One region of the Mesorhizobium sp. XAP4 genome, then DNA from elsewhere that is predicted to be linked to it. Evidence: predicted binding sites of a transcription regulator. Region 1 holds the regulator's gene; the other holds the start of a gene.

Evidence for each region. The regulator LexA, encoded in region 1, represses DNA repair genes until DNA is damaged. The targets are predictions, from matches to a motif close to TGTTCNNNNTGTGTTCNG.
Region 2: P3C39_RS10570 (metallopeptidase family protein) is a predicted target of LexA. The motif match lies at 6,448-6,465, and genes of this name have one in related genera.

The regions. Positions count from the first base shown of each region.
Region 1 is NZ_JARIXW010000001.1:1,553,207-1,564,351, forward strand. It holds gene P3C39_RS07855 (AMP-binding protein) at 171-1,796, shown strand; gene kynA (tryptophan 2,3-dioxygenase) at 1,793-2,629, shown strand; gene kynU (kynureninase) at 2,708-3,955, shown strand; gene lexA (transcriptional repressor LexA) at 4,366-5,106, shown strand; gene P3C39_RS07875 (ComEC/Rec2 family competence protein) at 5,100-7,562, opposite strand; gene gltX (glutamate--tRNA ligase) at 7,665-9,089, shown strand; gene gltA (citrate synthase) at 9,274-10,599, shown strand; gene lpxB (lipid-A-disaccharide synthase) at 10,655-11,145, opposite strand, start outside.
Region 2 is NZ_JARIXW010000002.1:331,969-343,113, reverse strand. It holds gene P3C39_RS10595 (LON peptidase substrate-binding domain-containing protein) at 1-278, shown strand, start outside; gene P3C39_RS10590 (Trm112 family protein) at 288-527, shown strand; gene P3C39_RS10585 (error-prone DNA polymerase) at 623-3,970, opposite strand; gene P3C39_RS10580 (DUF6504 family protein) at 3,967-5,445, opposite strand; gene P3C39_RS10575 (hypothetical protein) at 5,387-6,424, opposite strand; gene P3C39_RS10570 (metallopeptidase family protein) at 6,607-7,029, shown strand; gene P3C39_RS10565 (DUF1737 domain-containing protein) at 7,217-7,423, opposite strand; gene P3C39_RS10560 (CoA ester lyase) at 7,475-8,350, opposite strand; gene P3C39_RS10555 (DUF4173 domain-containing protein) at 8,691-10,220, shown strand; gene P3C39_RS10550 (response regulator transcription factor) at 10,224-10,916, shown strand; gene P3C39_RS10545 (ATP-binding protein) at 10,907-11,145, shown strand, end outside.

The DNA of each region.
Region 1 (11,145 bases):
GGAGGTCTGCTGTGCTGCCCTCACCTGCAGATGTTCACCCTTTCGGGCGCGCATCTCCGAGCAGGCGTGATGGGCAGCACGAAGCCTCCTCAGAGCAGGACCTTAGGATCCACCACATCCAGCCAAGGCGCATTGCGCACTGGCCAGGCAGCAGACGGGAGAGCGGCGACATGCTTGGGCCTTCAGCGCATATCGACACGTTCACGCGCGATCACCTGCCGCCGCCGGAGCAATGGCCCGATATACTGCTCGACGGCTTCGACTATCCCGAACGCCTTAACGCCGGTGTCGAACTGACCGACCGGCTGGTCGAGAAGGGCCTCGGCGACCGCACAGCCCTGATCGGCAATGGCCGCCGCCGCACCTACAAGGAACTGTCCGACTGGACGAACAGGCTCGCCCACGCGCTGGTCGAGAATTATGGCGTCGAGCCCGGCAACCGGGTGCTGATCCGCTCGGCCAACAACCCCGCCATGGTCGCCTGCTGGCTGGCTGCCACCAAGGTCGGCGCCGTGGTCGTCAACACCATGCCTATGCTGCGCGCCGGCGAACTGGCCAAGATCGTCGACAAGGCGGAAATCACCGTCGCGCTCTGCGACTCCAGGCTGATGGACGAGATGACCGCCTGCGCCAAGGACAGCGCCTTCCTCAAACAGGTCATAGGCTTCGACGGCACCGCCAACCATGATGCCGAGCTCGATCGTGCCGCTCTCGACAAGCCGGTGACATTCACCGCCGTCAACACCGGCCGCGACGATGTCGCGCTGCTCGGCTTCACCTCGGGCACGACAGGCGTGCCGAAGGCGACGATGCATTTCCACCGCGACCTCCTGATCATCGCCGACGCCTATGCCCGCGAAATCCTGGAGGTGACGCCGGACGACATCTTCGTCGGCTCGCCGCCGCTGGCCTTCACTTTCGGCCTTGGCGGGCTCGCTATCTTTCCCCTGCGCTTCGGTGCGGCGGCGACGCTGCTGGAGCAGGCGACGCCACCCAACATGATCCACATCATCGAGACCTACAAAGCCACGATCTCCTTCACCGCGCCGACTGCCTACCGCGCCATGCTGAAGGCCATGGATGAAGGTGCCGATTTGTCTTCGCTGCGGGTTGCCGTTTCAGCCGGCGAAACCTTGCCCGCTCCGGTTTTCGAAGAGTGGACGCAAAAGACCGGCAAGCCGATCCTCGACGGCATCGGCGCCACCGAAATGCTGCACATCTTCATCTCCAACCGCTTTGGCGACATGAAGCCCGCGTCGACCGGCAAGCCGGTCGGCGGCTACGAGGCGCGCATCGTCGACGACGAGATGCGCGAAGTACCGCGCGGCGCGACCGGCAGGCTGGCGGTGCGCGGCCCGACCGGCTGCCGCTACATGGCCGATATCAGGCAGAAGGACTACGTGCGCGACGGCTGGAACATCACCGGCGACACCTTCACGCAGGACGAGGACGGCTTCTTCCATTTCGCCGCGCGCTCCGACGATATGATCGTCAGCGCCGGCTACAACATTGCCGGCCCCGAGGTCGAGGCCGCACTTCTGTCACATCCCGACGTCGCCGAATGCGCGGTGATCGGCGCCGAGGACGCCGAGCGCGGCCAGATCGTCGAGGCGCATGTCGTGCTGGTGCAGGGCGTGGCGCCTGACGCATTGACCACCAAGCGCCTGCAGGACCATGTCAAGGCGACGATCGCGCCCTACAAATACCCGCGATCGGTGAAATTCATTGCTGCTTTGCCCAAGACCCAGACCGGCAAGATCCAGCGCTTCCGGCTGCGCACGGAGAAAGTCAATTGAGCGAGCCCTACGATCCGGCGTCCGAAGGCGCACAGATGTCGTTCAACGAGCGCATGTCGTACAGCGACTATCTGCACCTGGAGAAAGTGCTGGAGGCGCAGACGCCGCTGTCGTCGGCGCATGACGAGATGCTGTTCATCATCCAGCACCAGACCTCGGAACTGTGGATGAAGCTCGCTTTGCACGAGATTGGCGCCGCGATCCGCTCGATCCGCGCCGACCGGCTTGAGCCGAGCTTCAAGATGCTGTCGCGAGTCGCGCGCATCTTCGAGCAGCTGAACAATGCCTGGGATGTGCTGCGGACGATGACGCCCAGCGAATACACCCAGTTTCGCGACGCGCTCGGCCAGTCCTCGGGTTTCCAGTCCTGGCAGTATCGCGCCATCGAGTTCATGGCCGGCAACCGCAACCTGGCCATGCTCGGCCCTCACAAGCATCGGCCTGACCTCAGCGGAAAGCTGGAAGCCATCCTGGCCGAGCCATCGCTCTACGACGAAGCGCTGCTGCTTTTGGCGCGCCACGGATTCGACATCGGTGCCGATGCCAGGCGCACGGACTGGCGTGAGACGCGAACCGAGAATGAAGAGGTCCTGGTCGCCTGGCAGACCATCTACCGCGATCCGCAGCGCTACTGGATGTTCTACGAACTGGCCGAGAAGCTGGTCGACTTCGAGGATTATTTCCGCCGCTGGCGCTTCAACCACGTCACCACGGTGGAGCGCATCATCGGTCTGAAGCGCGGCACCGGCGGCACGTCGGGCGCTTCGTATCTGAAGAAAATGCTCGAGGTCGTGCTGTTTCCGGAGCTGTGGACGGTCCGCACCCGGCTCTGACATCATCGAAATGAGAACAGGCTCACCGAAGGGACGCTCTGTGGCGGAAACCCCTTCGCGAACAACCGGGGACTGACCATGAGTGGAATTCCTGATCTCGCCGCAGTCGAAGCGATGGATGCCACGGATCCGCTGCGGGCCATGCGCGACCGTTTCATTCTGCCGGAGGGGGTGATCTATCTCGACGGCAATTCACTGGGGGCAGCATCTCATGCCGTTTTCGGCGAGCTGCAGCAGGCGGCGACGCAGGAATGGGCCCGAGATCTTATCCGAGCCTGGAACACGGCCGGATGGTTCGAGATGCCGATCGAACTCGGCGACCAGCTCGGACGCCTGATAGGAGCCGCGGCCGGCCAGACCGTTGTCTGCGACACGACATCGATCAACATCTACAAGGTGCTGCACGCAGCGATGGAGATGCGGCCCGGCCGGTCAGCCATCGTCGCCGAAGGTGACAGTTTTCCCACCGACCTGTACATCGCCGAAGGCGTGGCCTCGACCCGGGATGGCGTCCTGCTGCGCCTCGCGGGCGTCGACGCGCCGACCATCGAAGATCTGATCGACGAAAACGTCGCGGTGGTGCTGGTCAACCACGTCAATTACAAATCGGGTGAACTGCGCGACATGGCGGCGCTGACGCGCAGGGCTCATGCGGCCGGAGCGCTGATCGTCTGGGATCTCTGCCACACCGCCGGCGCCCTGCCCGTCGAGCTCGATCAGGCAAATGCCGATTTCGCTGTCGGCTGCACGTACAAGTACCTCAACGGCGGTCCGGGCGCGCCGGCCTTCATCTATGCCGCGCAGCGCCACCACGGCGATATCAGCCAGCCGCTCAGCGGCTGGTGGGGCCATGCGCGGCCCTTTGCCTTCGAACGGGGTTATGTTGCCGGCACCGGCATCCGCCGTTTTCTGTGCGGTACGCAACCGGTCCTGTCGATGCGGGCGCTCAAAGGCGCGCTTGCCATCTGGAGCGACGTCGACATGGCGGCATTGCGAAAGAAGAGCGTCGCGCAGACAGAACTGTTCATCCAGCTCGTCGAAGCCAAGTGCGGCGCCTACGGTCTCACGCTGGAGACCACCCGCGACGCGACCAGGCGCGGCAGCCAGGTGTCGTTCCTTCACGACCATGGCTATCAAATCATGCGGGCGCTGATCGAGCGCGGGGTGATCGGTGACTTCCGCGCACCGTCGACCATCCGCTTCGGCTTCACGCCGCTCTATGTCAGCTACAAGGATGTGTGGCTGGCGGTTGAGGTTCTGGAAGATATTCTGCGCACGGGTGCATGGAAGGACCAGCGTTTCGCCGTCAAGGAAGCCGTTACCTGACGCACCGATCCCGGCGATCCGCCGTCGCTGCCCTCACTGCCTGGCAAATGACGGAGAGCTGAATTTCCAGCCAAAATGCCCAACTGACGTTGGCGTTTTGGCTCCGTTTCGTTCACGGCCAACGAACGTCCCGAAGGTTGCAATCGCCCCTTGTCGAGGTCGATCGACAGATAATGCCAAGCTTTGGTAGAGGATAAGCCACAGGTCATTAACCATAACAATTTCAATGTGAGCAGGCGCATTGCCGAAGGTGGCGCCCGTGGATCGTAACCCGCTGGCAAGCGCCAAATAATTTCAGCAGCCTTAACAAATTCATTAAACTTTAAACGGTTGCAGAACACAACTGGAACAGATAGTGTTTGTTCTGGGTTTGTTTTTCGATTCTGGTTTCAGGGAACCTGGGGGCCGCCATGCTGACACGCAAGCAACATGAACTGCTGATGTTCATCCATGAACGCCTGAAGGAGAGCGGCATTCCGCCATCCTTCGACGAGATGAAGGAGGCGCTCGACCTTGCCTCCAAATCCGGGATTCATCGGCTGATCACGGCCCTTGAGGAGCGCGGCTTTATCCGCCGGCTGCCCAATCGGGCCCGCGCGCTGGAAGTGCTGCGGCTGCCGGACTCCATCGCGCCAGGCCTCAATGCGGCAAAGAAGTTTTCGCCAAGCGTCATCCAGGGCAGTCTTGGTCAGGGTGGTGCTCTTGGCCGGCAGATCAAGCCGGCGCCTTCGCGGATGCCTTCGCCCGGCAATGACGACGATGCGGTCTCTGCCGTTTCGATCCCGGTCATGGGTCGCATCGCCGCCGGCGTGCCGATCGATGCCATCCAGCATCAGACGCATTCGATTTCGGTGCCGCCGGACATGATCATGGGCGGCGCGCACTATGCGCTGGAGGTCAAGGGCGATTCGATGATCGAGGCCGGCATCTTCGACGGCGACACCGTTATCATCCGTAACGCCGATACGGCCAGCCCCGGCGAGATCATCGTGGCGCTGGTCGATGAAGAGGAAGCGACGCTGAAGCGGTTCCGCCGCAAGGGCGCCTCGATTGCCCTCGAAGCCGCCAATCCAGCCTATGAGACACGGATTTTCGGGCCCGACAGGGTCAAGGTGCAAGGCAAGCTCGTCGGCCTGATCCGTCGCTACTGAGACGGCTGTGGGTTGACCACTGGCTTCTCGGGTTTCTTGAAGGGGGCCAGCCCCCTCGCCTCGCGAGAGTATTTGCGTTGCGTGTGCCAGGGCCGATATGGGCTGTCCACGGCGAAGCTGATCGTCGCCGGCGTGGTCGCCGATTGGCGATCGAAGAAGACCGCGGCACTGCCTTTGCGAGCCAGTTGCCGCTTGGTGATGACGAGAACCAGCGGGTTGTGACAGGCGTCATAGGCGGTGGCATCGTTGACGACGATCAGATCGGCGAAGCCGCAGGCTTTCCAGGTGTCCTTGCGGTCCTCGACATAGGCAATGATCGCACCGGACATGTGCCTGGCCACGCAAACGCCTGAGGAGCAATAGAACGGCGATCCCGGCGGTAGCTCAACGGCATCCGCTACGTCGAATTGCCCATCGCTGTTGTCGAACACTTCCGGAACGACGATGGTTTCCGATGTCAGCGCGCGTTTCCAGTTGTCGACGGTGAATTCGTTCGGCCGTTGCCGGCTAACGGCAAGCTCACCGCCACCGATCGGCAACGCCACCAGCCGGGCGTCTTCCGAGATCAGCACATCGGGCGTGCGCGTATCCGAGACGGTCAGCAAGCCTGCCAACGCGAATGGCAGAGCCGCGATCCGCAGCCATGTCGTCGCCATCGTCGCGATGACCAGGGCAATGGCCACCAGCAGGACCGACTGTTGCGAAATCAGCCCGACCCCATCGACAGGCGAACGCTCGGAGATCCAGCCTGATATGGCGATCATCATCGTCAGGCCCTTGCCCATCAGGTAGAGAGCTGGCCAATCCAATCCGAAAGGCATCAGCAGCGCGCTGGCGACGGCCAGGAACATGACGACGGTGACGATCGGCATAACCGCGAGATTGGCGAACAGGCTGAGCGGCGACACACGCTGAAAATGCCAGATGGCAAACAGCGTCGTGGCGCTGCCGGCGATGATCGAGGTCATGGCCAGACCGATTGCCGCCAGCAGGAATTTTCGTGTCAGGAACCCGGGCAAGGATCGCTTCGGCGGTGGCGTTCTTGCTTTTCCCGCGCGGTGATCCGCCCAGCCGGCATAAGCGCCGACCAGAGCCGCGGTCGCGGCGAAAGACATTTGAAAACTCGGGCCGACCACCTCATGCGGCGACACCACGATGACGGCGATCGCCGAGATCGCCAGATTGCGCATGGTGAGTGCTGCTCGATCGAACAGAACTGCAATCAGCATCACTGCCAGCATGATGAAGCTGCGCTCGGCGGCGACGACGATACCTGAGATGACGAGGTAGGCTGCGATCGAGAACAGTGCGGCGGCAGCGGCATACTTCTTGACCGGGCGACGCGCGGAAAAATCGGGAAACAAGGCGAAGGCGCCGCGCAGCAACCCCATGATGGTGCCGGCGACCAGAGCCATGTGCAGTCCCGAAATGGAGATGATGTGGTAGATGCCGGTACGTCGCATCGCCTCATTGATGTCATCGGGAATGCCGGCGCGCACGCCGACGATCAGCGCCGCGGCGATCTCGCCTTCGGCGCCGCCGACGCTCGCCCTGATATGGTCGGCGATGCCTTCACGGGCATTTTCCACGCTGGAGGAAATTCGGGCCGACAGCGGCATGTCGCCATCATCGGTGACGACAAGCTTGGGATTGCCGAGAAAGAACCCGCTGCCGCCAATGCCGGCAAAATAGCTGTCGAGGGAGAAATCATAGCTGTCCGGTCGCACCGGCCCGGTCGGCGGCAAAAGCTTGGCATATCCGGTGATGAGAGAGCCTGCGGTCACGTCAGCCGGGATCTTGCGTGCCGAAAGCCGCACCCGTTCCGGCGCATAGCGCAGTTTCGGTCTTGCGGTCGATGTTACGTCGATGGTCAGCCGGATACGGCCAGTTTCCATCCGGTCGAGCGAGACGACGCGGCCGGTCACCTGCGTCGAGATTTCCGAGCCCAACATTTGTGTGCCCGCACGCCACGTCTCGACCTTGGCAGCAAGCAGTCCTAGGGTGCACAAAAGTGCCGCCATGAAACACAGATGGGTCTTTGGCCATGAGCGCGAGACCAGCGCACAGATCCCCGTCAGGATGACAACCGCGACAGGTCTCACAAAGTCAGGCTCCGCAGCCAGCGAAAAATAGCCGATCGCTCCGATCGCAAGGCAGACCGGTACCAGCAGGAAGGCCACGCCCCGGTCGAGTTCCAGGCTCGCCGCCGTGTTCACGCTGTGGCCCAGGCGAGGCAGTGATATCAGGCCGATCTGCCGGCGCACGCGCACGATCCTGCCGGTTTCGGCAACAGGAACAGAGGCGGCGATACCCGTTTGCAAGGGCAGCTTGCCGGAATCCGGCACGAGGGGCGACGGCGGCGGCAATGAGGCTGGCAGAGGCGCAAACAGGGACCGTTCGCTGACGCCAATGGCAGCGTCCTCGCCCTGATCCGAGCCCCAGCCTCGTCCAGCCATCGGGTCTGCCCCTTGCGCCCTCGACACCCTATGCTACATGAACGCGCAAAGCGCGAAAGTCCGCGCGACCGCACCCCGCTTCAGATGGTTTCCGAGAGTTCCATGTCCGACAAGGTCGTCACCCGTTTTGCCCCCTCGCCCACCGGCTATTTGCACATAGGCGGCGCGCGCACGGCGCTGTTCAACTGGCTGTATGCAAAGCATACCGGCGGCACGATGCTGCTGCGCATCGAGGACACCGATCGCGAACGCTCCAATGAAGCCGCGACGGCTGCCATCCTCGACGGGCTTTCCTGGCTTGGCCTGAGCTGGGACGGCGAGCCGGTGTCGCAGTTCGAGCGTGCGCCCCGCCACCGCGAGGTGGCCGAGGAGCTCGTGCGCATGGGCAAGGCCTATTATTGCTACGCCACGCCAGCCGAACTGGAGGCCATGCGCGAGGCCGCCAGAGCCAAGGGGCTGCCACCCCGCTACGATGGCCGCTGGCGCGACCGCGACCCCTCAGAGGCACCCGCAGGCGCCAAGGGCGCCATCCGCATCAAGGCGCCGACCGAAGGCGAGACCGTCGTCCATGACCGGGTCCAGGGCGACGTGCGCTTTCCCAACAAGGATCTCGACGACTTCATCATCCTGCGTTCTGACGGCAATCCCACTTACATGCATGCCGTCGTCGTCGATGATCATGATATGGGCGTCACCCATATCATTCGCGGCGATGATCATCTGACCAACGCCGCTCGCCAGACCGTGATCTACAACGCCATGGGCTGGAACGTGCCGTCCATGTCGCATATCCCGCTGATCCACGGCGCCGATGGCGCCAAGCTATCGAAGCGGCACGGCGCGCTTGGCGTCGAGGCTTATCGCGCCATGGGCTACCTGCCGGAGGCGCTGCTCAACTACCTGGCGCGTCTCGGCTGGAGCCATGGCGACCACGAGATCATGTCGATCAAGGACATGATTTCCTGGTTCGACATCGGCGATGTCAACAAGGGCGCGGCGCGCTTCGACTTCGCCAAGCTGGAGGCAATCAACGGCGCACATATGCGTCGCATGAGCGATGCCGAACTGTTCGACATCTTCATCGCCACCCTGCCCTACCTCGAAGGTGGCCCGGCGATCGCCGCACGCCTGAACGACAGCACCAAGGCGCAGTTGCTGGCAGCGCTTCCGGGCCTGAAGGAGCGCGCCAAGACGCTGGTGGAGCTCGTCGACGGCGCGGCCTTCCTGTTTGCCACGCGACCGCTGCCGATCGACGACAAGGCGGCCCTTCTGCTCACCGACGATGCCCGCAAGATCCTGCGCAGTGCTCACGAAGCTTTGAACGGGCTTGCGGGTGACTGGACAGCCGTCTCGGCGGAGGCGGCGATCCGCGAGGTGGCGGCGGCCGGCAGCCACAAGCTCGGCGCGGTGGCCCAGCCTTTGCGCGCCGCTTTGACCGGCAAAAGCACCTCGCCGGGCGTGTTCGATGTGCTCGCCGTGCTCGGCCGCGAGGAAAGCCTGGCGCGCATCTCAGATCAAATCGATTAGGAGCAAACTGGCCCAAGAAGATTGGCATTGAAAGGCGGGTTTCGCAGTGCAACATTAGGCCTTGGCCCAATCTGGCACGCACCTCCTGAAATGCGGTGGCGAATACGCGCATTGCGGTGATTTTCGACGTGTCGCTCTGCGAAATTTGCCTTTGCCGGCATGAGGAAACAAGAAGGAGTTTGCAATGACCGAAGCTGCGAAAAAACTGGATTTGGGCAAGACCCAAGAGGCCACCGCAACGCTTGAATTCGCCGGCAAGACCCATGAATTCAAGGTGCGAAGCGGTTCGGTCGGGCCTGATGTGATCGACATCGCCTCGCTCTACTCAACCACCGGCGCTTTCACCTACGATCCCGGCTTCACCTCGACGGCAAGCTGCGAGTCCGAAATCACCTTCATCGACGGCGACGCCGGCATCCTGTTGCACCGCGGCTATCCGATCGACCAGTTGGCCGAACATGGCGACTTCCTCGAGGTCTGCTATCTCCTGCTCTACGGTGAATTGCCGACCAAGGCGCAGAAGGACGATTTCGATTACCGCGTGACGCGCCACACCATGGTGCATGAGCAGATGTCGCGCTTTTTCACCGGCTTCCGCCGCGACGCGCATCCGATGGCGGTGATGTGCGGCGTGGTCGGCGCGCTGTCGGCCTTTTATCACGACTCCACCGACATTTCCGACCCCTACCAGCGCATGGTTGCCTCCATGCGGCTGATCGCCAAGATGCCGACGATCGCGGCGATGGCCTACAAATACCACATCGGCCAGCCCTTCATTTACCCGAAGAACGAGCTGAACTTTGCCGCCAACTTCCTGCATATGTGCTTTGCCGTGCCTTGCGAGGAATACAAGATCAATCCGGTGCTGGCGCGCGCCATGGAACGCATCTTCATCCTGCACGCCGACCACGAGCAGAATGCCTCGACCTCGACCGTTCGCCTCGCCGGCTCGTCGGGCGCCAACCCGTTTGCGTGCATCGCCGCCGGCATAGCCTGCCTGTGGGGACCCGCGCATGGCGGCGCCAATGAAGCGGCGCTCAACATGCTTGGCGAGATCGGCCATGTCGATCACATCCCGGAATTCATCGCCCGCGCCAAGGACAAGGACGACCCGTTCCGCTTGATGGGCTTCGGCCACCGCGTCTACAAGAACTACGATCCGCGCGCCAAGATCATGCAGAAGACGGCACATGAGGTTCTGGGCGAGCTCGGCATCAAGGACGATCCGCTGCTCGACATCGCCATGGAGCTGGAAAAGATCGCGCTGACCGATTCCTATTTCATCGAGAAGAAGCTCTACCCGAATGTCGACTTCTATTCCGGCATTACGCTGAAGGCGCTGGGCTTCCCCACCACGATGTTCACCGTGCTGTTCGCGGTCGCCCGCACCGTCGGCTGGATCGCCCAGTGGAAAGAGATGATCGAGGATCCGCGCCAGAAGATTGGCCGCCCGCGCCAGCTCTATACCGGTGCACCGGAGCGGGATTACGTGCCGATCGCCAAGCGGTGAATTAGGAAATAGTGAGTAGTGAGTAGTGAGTAGTGAAGTCGACCATTTCTACTGATTACTGACTACTCACTCTCTTGACATACCGCATCACCACCTGCGCGGCGATCTCGCCGGACGGTCTGCCCGTAGCCATGCGCCGCCTGATCTCTGCAAATCCATCCTTCTGCCAGGCACGCATGCCGCTGTCGGCGAACAGTGCCTCCAATTGCCGGGCAAGATTGTTCGGCTTGATATAGCCGTCGTAGAATTCGGGAATAAGCGCTCGATCCGATATCAGATTGGGCAGCAGCGCCGACCAGACGGAAACGAGGTACGGCGCCAAGATGCGCGCGACCGGGTCGAGCCTGTAGCAGGAAATCATCGGCACGCCGGCCAGCGCCAGTTCCAGCGATACCGTCCCGGACGCGATCAGCGCCGCATCGGCCCTGCCGAAAGCCTGCCATTTGCGCTGGGGCTCGACGATGATCTCAGGCTTTTCATCCCAGCGGTTGACGGAAGATTTGACGAGGTCGGCGACATGCGGGACGGTCGGCAGCAGCAGCCGCA
Region 2 (11,145 bases), on a different contig from region 1:
AGGACCAGGCGGGCAACGAGATCGACCGGCCATCGCTGCTCAAGGCATTTCGCGCCTATCTGCAGGCCAACGACCTCGAGGCCGACTGGGAAAGCGTCAGCCGGGCCGAAAATGCCATGCTGGTCAATGCGTTGTCGATGATGGCGCCCTACGGGCCAGCCGAGAAACAGGCGCTGCTCGAAGCGGCGGATTTGAAGACCCGGGCCGAGACGCTGATCGCCATCACCGAAATGGCGCTGGCGCGCGAGAATGAGGATTTTGGGTCGAGTTTGCAGTAAGAGGGCGCGATGGCGGACGGACGTGACGGGAAGAAGGTCGACCCCAAGCTGCTGGAACTCTTGGCCTGCCCACTGACCAAGGGGCCGCTGGCCTGGGATCCGGAGCGCGGCGAACTGATTTCCCGGGTCGCCAAGATTGCCTATCCGGTGCGTGACGGCATCCCGATCATGCTGCCTTCCGAGGCGCGGACGCTTTCGGTGGAGGATGTGCTGGCCCCGCCACCGCCACGTTTGGGTGGGCCGGGCTGAGGGGCACGTTTCTTGTACCCAATAGGCCGGCAGGACAGAGGGGGCGCGAAGGATCGCCGACGTCCGCTTTCGTTCCGTTCTTGGCATGGCCTTGCCTACTGAAAATTCCGCCCCTTGGGCATGACCTGTTCCGCTTCTTCCGACAGCGTTGCGAGATCCTGCCGGATCGGCGCGCTTTGTTTGGCGGGGCTGGAGCGATCCGAACCGTCCTTGGCGAGGTCTCTCGGAGGAACCGCTGGTGCGGCCTCGCTGACCTTCTCCAGGAGCACGGTCAGCCAGGGCGTCAGATCCTCGATCTTCTCGGCAACGATGTGGACCACACCCGATTCCGACTGCAATTTCCCGGTTACCTTGACGAACCGGGCCCCCATGACGATAGGCCGATAGCGGTCGAAGGTTCTTTGCCAGAAGATGATGTTGGCCACCGCCTTGTCGTCCTCCAGCGTCAGGAAGATCGCATTGCCCTTGCCGGGGCGCTGCCGCACCAGCACGAGGCCGGCGACCGAGATGCGCCTGCCATCGCGCACGGAAGGAAGATTCGCATTGGGGATGACGCCGGCGCGGTCGAGCCGCTCGCGCAGGAAGGCGACCGGATGCGCCTTCAGCGACAGGCCGAGCGCGCGGTAATCGTGGATGACATGCTCGCCGAGCGGCATTTTCGGCAGCCTCGTCTCCGGTTCCAGCTCGCGCAGGCGAAGCGCCGGCTGGTCGAACAGCGGCAGCCTTTCGGCGGCGCTTTTGCCGTCGAGCGCGCGCACCGCCCACAGGGCTTCGCGACGGTCAAGACCGAGCGAGCGGAAGGCATCGGCCTGCGCCAGTTTTTCGATCTCGCCGACATCGAGGCCGGAGCGCAGCCAGACATCCCTGACGGATACATAGCCTGAGCCGCGCCGCTCGACGAAAGCTTCCATGTGCTCCTTCGACAGGCCCTTGATCTGCCTGAAGCCGAGCCGGACGGCATGCTTCGTCTCGATGACGCCGCGCATTTCGGCATGGCGTGGCAGGATGCGGGCCGGATCGAATGGCGCCTTTTCCAACGTACAATCCCACACCGAAAAATTGACGTCGACGTCGCGGATGTCGACGCCATGGTCGCTTGCGTCTCGCACGAGTTGGGCCGGCTGGTAAAACCCCATCGGCTGCGAATTCAGGATCGCGGCGCAGAACACGTCGGGATAGAAGGTCTTGAACCAGCAGGAGGCATAGACGAGCAGGGCGAAGGAAGCAGCATGGCTTTCAGGAAAGCCGTATTCGCCAAAGCCCTCGATCTGCTTGAAGCAGCGCTCGGCGAAGTCCTTCGTGTAGCCCTTGCCGACCATGCCATTGATCATACGGTCGCGGTAATTGCCGATGGTGCCGGTGCGCTTGAAGGTGGCCATGGCGCGGCGCAGTTCATCGGCTTCGCCCGGTTTGAAACCGCCGGCGACGATGGCGATATTCATCGCCTGTTCCTGGAACAGCGGTACGCCAAGCGTTTTCTTGAGGATCGCTTCCAGCTCCGGCTTTTGATACTCGGCCTGTTCCTTGCCTTGCCGGCGGCGCAGATAGGGATGGACCATGTCGCCCTGGATCGGGCCCGGGCGCACGATCGCCACCTCGATGACGAGATCGTAAAAATTGTCTGGCTTGAGACGCGGCAGCATCGACATCTGCGCCCGCGATTCGATCTGGAAGACGCCGAGCGTGTCGGCGCGGCAGATCATCTTGTAGACCTGCCTGTCCTCCGGCGGCAGGGTGGCCAACACATAGGGCTGCCCATACTCATCCCGCGCATTAGGATAGTGATCCGTGAGCAAGGTGAAGGCGCGTTGCAGGCAGGTCAGCATGCCGAGCGCCAGCACGTCGACTTTCAAGATCTTCACCGCGTCGAGATCGTCCTTGTCCCATTCGACCATCTTGCGCTCGTCCATCGCCGTCTTGACGATAGGCACAATCTCGTCGAGCCGGTCCCTGGTGATGACGAAGCCGCCGACATGCTGGGAGAGATGGCGGGGGAAGCCCATGATCTCATTGGCACGCTCCATCACGTGCCTCGACACCGGGTCGGTGCGGTCGAGGCCGCCGGCGCGGGCTTCCTTCTCGCCAAGCTCCGATGTCGACCAACCCCAGATCGAGCCGGAAAGCGATGCCCTGACATCCTCGGACAGGCCCATCGCCTTCGACACTTCGCGCAGCGCCGAACGGCCGCGATAGCTGATGACGGCGGCCGCAAGTGCCGTGCGCTTGCCGCTGTATTTCTCGTAGATGTACTGGATTACGGTTTCGCGCTTTTCGTGCTCGAAATCGACGTCGATATCCGGCGGCTCGTTTCTCTCCTCGGAAATGAAGCGCTCGAAGAGCGAATCGATTTTTTCCGGCCCCACTTCGGTGATGCCGATGCAGAAGCAGACGACCGAATTGGCGGCTGATCCACGTCCCTGGCAGAGAATATCCTTGCTGCGCGCGAACTTGACGATGTCGTAGACAGTCAGGAAATAGCGGGCATAGTTGAGGCGTTCGATCAAAGCGAGCTCTTCCTCGATGCGCTTGATCACGGAATCCGGCACACCAGCCGGATAGCGGTTCGCCGCTCCCTCCCGCGCCAGTCGCGCCAGCTCAGCCTGTGGACCAAGACCCGATTCCGTCGGCTCGTCGGGGTAATTGTACTGGAGGTCGCCAAGCGAAAAAGTCAGCTCTTGCGCAAACCGCAGCGTCTCGGCCAGCGCCTGCGGGTGCCGGCGGAACAGGCGGCCCATCTCCATCGGCGGCTTCAGATGGCGCTCGGCATTGGCGGAGAGTTGCAGCCCGACCTCGGCAACGGGCGTGTTGAGGCGGATCGCGGTCAGCACGTCCTGCAACGGGCGCCGTTCGGCGGTGTGATAAAGAACGTCGTTGGTCGCCATCAGCGGAATGCCGGCGCTCTCGGCAAGTGCTGCCGCCTGCTCGATCCGGAAACGGTCATTGCCGTCGTAGTCGGGCGAAACGCCAAGCCGCAGGTTCCTGCCGAAACGGCCCTTGAGCTCACCAAGCAAGGCAAGACTGTCTTGCGCCCCCGTCGACAGACCGGGCAGGACCGTCAGCGACATCAGGTCACCCCATTCGAGCAGGTCGCCGCGCTGGAGAAGGGTGGCGCCTTTTTCGTTCTCGTCGCGCAGATTGGCTTGCGTCAGCATGCGGCAGAGGTGCCCCCAACCCTTGCGGTCCTGGGGATAGGCGAGGATGTCCGGCGTGCCGTCGTCAAAAACCAGCCGGCAGCCGGGGTGATAGGAGAGTTTTTCGACCTTGGCCTGCTGCCAGGCGCGCACCACGCCGGCCACGGTGTTGCGGTCGGCAAGTCCGATCGCCGAGAAGCCCAGGAGCTTGGCCGCGACCACCAGCTCCTCCGGCTTGGAGGCGCCGCGCAGGAAGGAGAAATTCGACTGGATGCCGAACTCGGCATAGGGAATGACGGTCAGCGCGTTCATGCGAAGACTCCATGCAGGAACCAGCGCGGCGGGACTTGCGAGGCGCCGCCGTAGAGGCCTTGCCGGTAGAGCCAGTAGCGGCGGCCGTCGGCATCCTCGATGCGGAAATAGTCGCGCGTCGATGCCGCCTCGTCGCTTGGCGCTTCCCGCCACCATTCGGCGGCGATGCGTTCCGGCCCCTCGGCGCGCTTGACCCGGTAGAGCGCGCGCCGCCAGCGGAAGTTCAGCGGCGGTCCTTCCGGCATTTCGGTGGCCGGCACATCGATGGGTTCGGGCGAGCGGAACAGCCGGATCGGTCGTTCCGGCGGAAATATGGTTTTTGGTGCCTGCAGCCTGTCCGGCTTCTTCGGCGGCGTGGTCCGGCACGGCGCGTCGGTGAAGGGGATGGTGGCGACGGCACGCTCCGGCAGATGGCTTTCGACCGCGACCGGCCGGAGAACCGCGCCATCGCCGAGCCGGGCGCGGATGCGGTCGGCGAACAGCGCGATATCGGCGCCGTCGTCGGTCACCTCGCCGGCAAGATCGGCCTGCTGCATGTCGAAGGTGGCTGATGCCAACACCGAGAGCCGCACCAGATCGAAACCATAGCCGGCATCGATATCCTGTTCGAGCGCGGCCAGCCTTTCATGGAACAGTTTCTGGATCAGCATGGGTTCGCGCATCGGCCGCGAGGTACCGAGCGCGATGCGGCTGACGGCGCCGTCGACGCGAAAGAGCAGCAGCGCCAGCGTCCGGGCGCCCTCGCCGCGGCGCTCGAGGTCGGTCTTCAAGGTCGCCGCCAGCATGCCCACCAGCCGTTCGATGTCCTCGGTCAGTGTGACGGGTTCGGCGAGGTGGCGTTCGACCGAAAGCGGCGCGACGGGCAGGCGCGGCGACACCGCCTCGTCGAGCCGGCCAAGCGCCTGGTCGAGGCGCAGGAGCAGCAGGGCGCCGAAGCGGCGGGCGAGCGGCGCGCGCGGTGCCGCCATGACGGCGCCCGCCGTGCGCAGGCCCACACTTTCCAGGCTGGTGCGGGTCGAAGGTTCTATGCGCAGCGCGGCCAGCGGCAGGGGCGCCAGCAGCGCCTCCTCCTCGCCTGACACAACGATGCGGTCGCCGCAAAAGCGTGCCGCCGCCCAGGCCGCACCCGGCGTCGCGGCAAGCCCGGCGCGGACATCGAAACCCTGATGGAAGAAGCGCGACAGGATGTCGTCCAGCATGGCGCGCTCGCCGCCGAACAGATGGGTGCAGCCGGTGACGTCGAGAAACAGGCCGTCTGCCCCGTCCAGCGCCACCAGCGGGGTGTAGCGGTCGCACCAGTCGGCGAGGCCTTCGAGCAGGCGGCGATCGGCTTCCGGATCGGCCTCGACGACGTCGATCGACGGATGCATGGCGCGCGCATCGGCGATGCCCATGTCGCGCTTCAGGTGCAGCGCCTCAGCCCGCTCGTCGAGGGCCGAGATGCGCTGTGCGTTGCGGTCGCGATGGCTGATCACGAGCGGCGGGTGAGATGGGTGATCCGACGACCGGGAACGCCAGGACCGCCCCAGACGCTGGCGCAGGATCCTTTCCGCCGCCAGATAGGGAAACCACAGGGACAGGATTCTTTGCCCGGTCTCTTGCCTCGCCCGCTCTTTCGTCGCCCGCTCTTTCGTCGAATGCGCGTTCATCGGGGTTCCACTCCAGTGTGAATTGTCCAGGCAGGGCCGTGCGGCTCTTGCCGATGGTGAGGGTGAAGGCCGGGCGGCCGATCGAGCCGGCCAGCGGCCCGGCGATGGTGTCGCGCGGCACCGCCGGCGCCGAGGCGACGATGAGGCGGACGGGTGCCGCCGTCGGTTCGGGCCCAGCCGCCTGCCGCAGCAGGAACACCGGCCGGCCGGCCGCTTGCGCCCTTGCATGCAGCCGGCGTGTCGCGGTCAGGTCAAGCCGCTGCGGATTGCCGCGGATTTCCAGGATGACGGCGGCGAGCGCCGTCATCCGGGCCGCCTCCTCGGCGACCCACAGCGCATCGACGAGCCTTGGCGCCTCGGAAAACAGCAATTGCTCCGGCTCGATGCCGAACGAGGCGTGAAGCCCCCTGGCATAGGGAAAGCCGGCCTCGCGAAAAATCTCCGATGTGCCGATCCACAGCACCGGCAGCCCCGGCGTTTGCTTGAGGATCAGGCTGGTGAGCGACAAAGCGAAGCCGGCGACGGCCCCGGCATCGCGGGTTTCAAGCCCATGGATTTCGCTCAGGGCGGCCTTCGGCAGCCCGCCGCTCAGGGCGGCATCGAGGCGCCCGACGCCGATAGGCAGGAACGCATCCGGCAACGCCGCGGCAATGCCACGCCGGACGATTGTGAGATCAGTGTTGACGTCAGCATCAAAGGGTGCGGCTGCCGGCGCAGCCAAGCGCTCGGGCAGCGTTCCCTCGATTTTCGCGATCTGGCGGCGCAGGGCAAAAACAGTCTCCCGCGCCACGGCGGTCATCGCCATGACGGTCAGCTTCCACTCACAATTGTTCCTGTTATGTTCCTATAGATTCCAGAGCGCATCCCAAGAGTCAAGCAGAGTCATGGGGAATTTATTCCTCTCTGCAGGGATGGCGCAGGCGCATCGGCCCGTTCATTTGCCGATTCCGGTGCGAAAGCCTATATGCCGGGATCAAAGGACAAAGCATGGCCCGCATCTACAAGACCCGCACCTGGCACGACGAACTCTCGCCCTCGATGGACGAAATGGAGTTCCTGGCGCTGGAGGCGTACGCCCATCTGCCGGAGGATTTTCGCAAGCTGACCGGCGAGATCGTCATCCAGATCGCCGAATTCCCGACCGACGAAATCATGGACGATCTGTCGCTGGAAACGCCATTCGACCTGCTCGGCCTGTTCGAGGGACGCGGCATCGCCGAGCGCTGGAACCCGCAGACCGGGGAAGGCCCGAACCGCATCACGCTCTACCGCCGCGCCATCCTCGATTACTGGTCCGAGAACGAAGAGACGCTGGGCGACATCGTCACCCACGTGCTGATCCACGAGATCGGCCACCATTTCGGCCTGTCGGACGAAGATATGGAGAAGATCGAAGAGGCGGCGGAGTAGGGTGCGCTGATATTCAGGTGATGCCGGCCTGCAAATGATGGCTTCCTGCGCTTCCCCGCTCTACCGCGTCGCGGTAGAACTGTGCTCACGTACCCAAAAGTACGCTCCGCTCCGGTTCTCGGAAACCACCATTTTCGACTCGGCCTGACCTGAATCTCAACACACCCTGCGTCGGAGCTTTTCAAATCTACCAGTCACTCAGCTTGGTATCGGGCCCGTATTCCTGACCGTCGATATCCTTGACCACGGCCTGGCCGCAACGCATCGCTTTGGCCTTCTTGTCGTAGGCATAGGTCGGCGAGCCGAACAGATGCCAGCCCTTGTTCAGCGCCGCTGTCACCTTGTGGCAGAAGCTGGCATCGTCCGGAGCGGACAGAAAGCGGTAGAGTTTCATTGTTCAATTCCTGTCGTGAGTAGCTGTAGCCCGCTCGCATCCATCGAGCATTTATGACCCGATGGCGGCTGCCTTCGCCAGCAGTTTTTCGGCCTGCGCCAGATGCAGCCGCTCGACCATCCTGCCGTTCAGCGCGATCACGCCCTTGCCGGCATTCTCGGCGAGCGCGAAGGCTTCCTTCACCGAGCGTGCCTCGGCCACCGCTTCCGTGGACGGCACGAAGGCGCGGTTGGCGGCTTCGATCTGGGCCGGGTGGATGAGGCTCTTGCCGTCGAACCCCATGGCCGCGGCTTCCGCGCATTCATGGGCGAAAGCGTCGAGGTCGCGAAAATCGTTGGAGACGCCGTCGAGCATGTCGATGCCGCCGGCGCGTGCGGCCAGCACCATCTGCATCAGCCATGGCACGAGGTAGCGCCTGTCAGGCGTCGCCAGAATGCCGGTCTCCTTGACCAGATCATTCGTTCCGGCAACGAAACAATTGAGCCGCGAGGCCGGATCGCGGCCAAGTTCGGCGATGGCGCCGATGTTGAGCAGCGCCTTGGGCGTCTCGATCATCGCCCATAGTTTCACGCTGTGGGGAGCGAAATTATCGTCGAGCACGTCGCCGGCCTCGAGCAGGTCGCGCGGCGTGTCGACCTTGGGCAGAAGGATGCCGTCGGGTTCGCAGCTTGCGGCCGCCAGCAGGTCGTCGGCGCCCCATTCGCCTGATATCGCATTGATGCGCACGATCATCTCGCAGCGTCTCTCGGAATGGCCGGCGAAAATGCCGGCCAGTTTTTCGCGGGCGGCGATCTTGTCGGCCGGAGCGACGGCGTCTTCCAGGTCGATGATGATGGCATCGCAGGCAAGCTGCGCGATCTTGGCCAAGGCCTTGTCGCTGGAGGCCGGGATGTAGAGCACGGAGCGGCGCAGGCGATAGGTTTCCATGGATGATCTATGCCGCTTGTGGGCGGGTGAGGCAAGCTCGGGCATGAAGCTGCCAATCTCCCCCCTCGAGGGGGGAGATTGGTAGCGTTTACCCCTGCACGAAAACTGCACGGGCCTGCGGAAAACCTCCTCGGATCCGCCCTGCCGTTTCCCCGCCCGCTTGCGAGACAAGCGGCATGCACAAGCGAGCAAAGCCCCGTTGGTCCCTGCCTCACCGACTGCGTAGCGAGGGCTGGTGGCTGGCCGATCCGCCGCGCGCGTGTCCCGTCGCAACCCTCATTCCGTTTGTCCGCAGAAGCCCGCCAACGGTTCGGCTGGAAGCCATCAGGAAAGCCAGGTCATGACAGCGTTGTTCTCCGCCGCGCCGAGCTATTGCAGCCGTTTCGGTGTCGCCATCCTGCTGGCAGCGCTCGCGGATTTTCTGTTCTATGGCCAGCCCGCCGGGATCACGGTTTTCCTGTTCGCCCTGCTGATTGCCGCGGCGGTCGTCGCTGTGCACCCGGCCGCCTTCAACGACGGCCGGGTCTGGCTCAAGCCCATCGCCATGCTTGTCGCGCTGCTGCCGCTGGCTGAAAATGTCAGCACCCTGTCGGTCTCGATCGCGCTGGCGGCGCTGACCGTCTTCGCGCTTTCGTTGAGCGGCCGGCTGCGGCACAGCATCGCCCGCATTGCCGGGCAGATCGTGCTGTTCGGGCTGGCGGCGCCGTTCCGCTTCGTCATTGATTTCATCCGCTGGCGCAGGACGGCGCGGCGGTTCGGTGGGCGTCGCATCCGGCTGGCGGCGATCGCCGTCTGGGTGATGCCGCTGACGCTGGGCGCGGTCTTCCTGGCGCTGTTCGGTGCCGCCAATCCGGTCATCGACTATTGGCTGTCGCTGATCGATCTCGTGAGGCTGCTCGATCTTATCCAGCTGGCGCGGATTGCCTTCTGGCTGTTCGTGCTCGCCGCTGTCTGGGCTTTTCTGCGACCGCGCCTGGTTCGCCGCATCCCGCGCGCGTTGCCGGCGGTCGGCGCTCAAGCCGGCAAAACCGCCACCACCATCGAAGACATCCTGTTCGGCAAGGCCGCCATCCTGCGCGCCCTGATCGTCTTCAACATCCTGTTTGCGCTGCAGACGGCGCTCGACGCCGCCTATCTGTGGGGCGGGGCAGCGCTTCCCGATGGGCTGAGCTACGCCTCCTACGCGCATCGTGGCGCCTATCCCTTGATCGTCACGGCACTGCTTGCCGCCGGCTTCGTGCTGGCAGCGCTGCGACCCGGCAGCGAAACCTCGGCCGATCCGCTGATCCGCCGGCTGGTCTATGTCTGGGTGGCGCAGAACATCATGCTGGTCATCTCGTCGATCCTGCGGCTCGACCTCTATATCGGCATCTATGCATTGACCTACTGGCGCGTCGCCGCCTTTGTCTGGATGGGGCTGGTGGCAGCAGGCCTTGCCCTGATCATTGCCCGCATCGCGCTTAGAAAATCCAACGAATGGCTGCTGTCCGCCAATCTTCTGACGTTATCCCTGACGCTTTATGCCGGCTGTTTCATCAATTTCGCAGCAACGATCGCCAATTACAATGTCGACCATTCCCTCGAAATGACCGGCCAGGGCATTCCCCTAGACGCCTGGTATCTTCACTCGCTCGGTCCGGGCGCGTTTCCCGCGCTTGATCGCTTCCTCGAGCACCAGGGCAAGACGACAGCCGCCGGCACTGTCCGCGAACTGGCCGGCGTGCGCGGCAGCGACGAAATCTGGTATCGAACTATCCAGCAGAACTGGCGGGCCTGGAGCTTTCGCGACTGGCGGCTGCTTCGATATCTCGACACCAAGGAGCCGTTCGTGATTCCCTCCGCTATCGAACCTTCCATGCCGGGCCGCTGATCCATGCCGTATCACATCCTCGTCGCCGACGATGACCCGCACATCCGCGAGGTGATCTGCTTTGCCTTGGAGAAGGCCGGCATGAAAACGACAGGGGTGGCCGACGGTGCCGCCGCCTTGCAGGCAATCGGCCGCCGGGCACCGGACCTCGTCGTGCTCGATATCGGCATGCCGGAAATGGACGGGCTGGAGGTCTGCCGGCGGCTGCGGCACATATCCGATGTGCCGGTGCTGTTCCTCTCTGCGCGCGACGAGGAGATCGACCGCATCCTCGGGCTCGAAATGGGCGGCGACGACTATGTGACGAAACCATTCAGCCCGCGCGAGCTGGTTGCCCGCGTCAACGTCATCCTGCGGCGCGCCCGCCCGGCGGCGCCCGAACCGGCCGACGACAGGCAGTTTTCGCATGGCAAACTGGCTCTGGCGCCGGCCAGCCATACCGCCAGCTTCGACGGCAAGCCGTTATCGTTGACAGGAATAGAGTTCTCGATCCTGAAGGGGTTCCTGGCGCGGCCGGCGCATGTGCTCGACCGCGACGCGGTGACGGCCAGCGCCTATGCCGCAAACATCCACGTCGCCGGCCGCACCGTCGACAGCCACATCCGCAACATCCGCGCCAAACTGGCAGCTGTGGGTTGCCCAAATGTCATCGAGACGGTGCATGGCGTCGGCTTCCGACTTGGCCGATGCGGCTGACGGCCTCCAGCAAATGGATCGGCCGCAAATGGCGGCCACGGCTTGCCACGGTCGTCGTCGCCATCCTGATCATGGTGATGGCCTTGCCACTGGTCGGCCTGTTCTTCTTCCGCCTCTACGAGAACCAGCTGATCCGCCAGACCGAGGCGGAGCTGATCGCGCAAGGCGCTGCCATCGCCGCCATCTATGCGCGGGATGTACGTGACGCCGGCATCCCACCGGAAAAGCT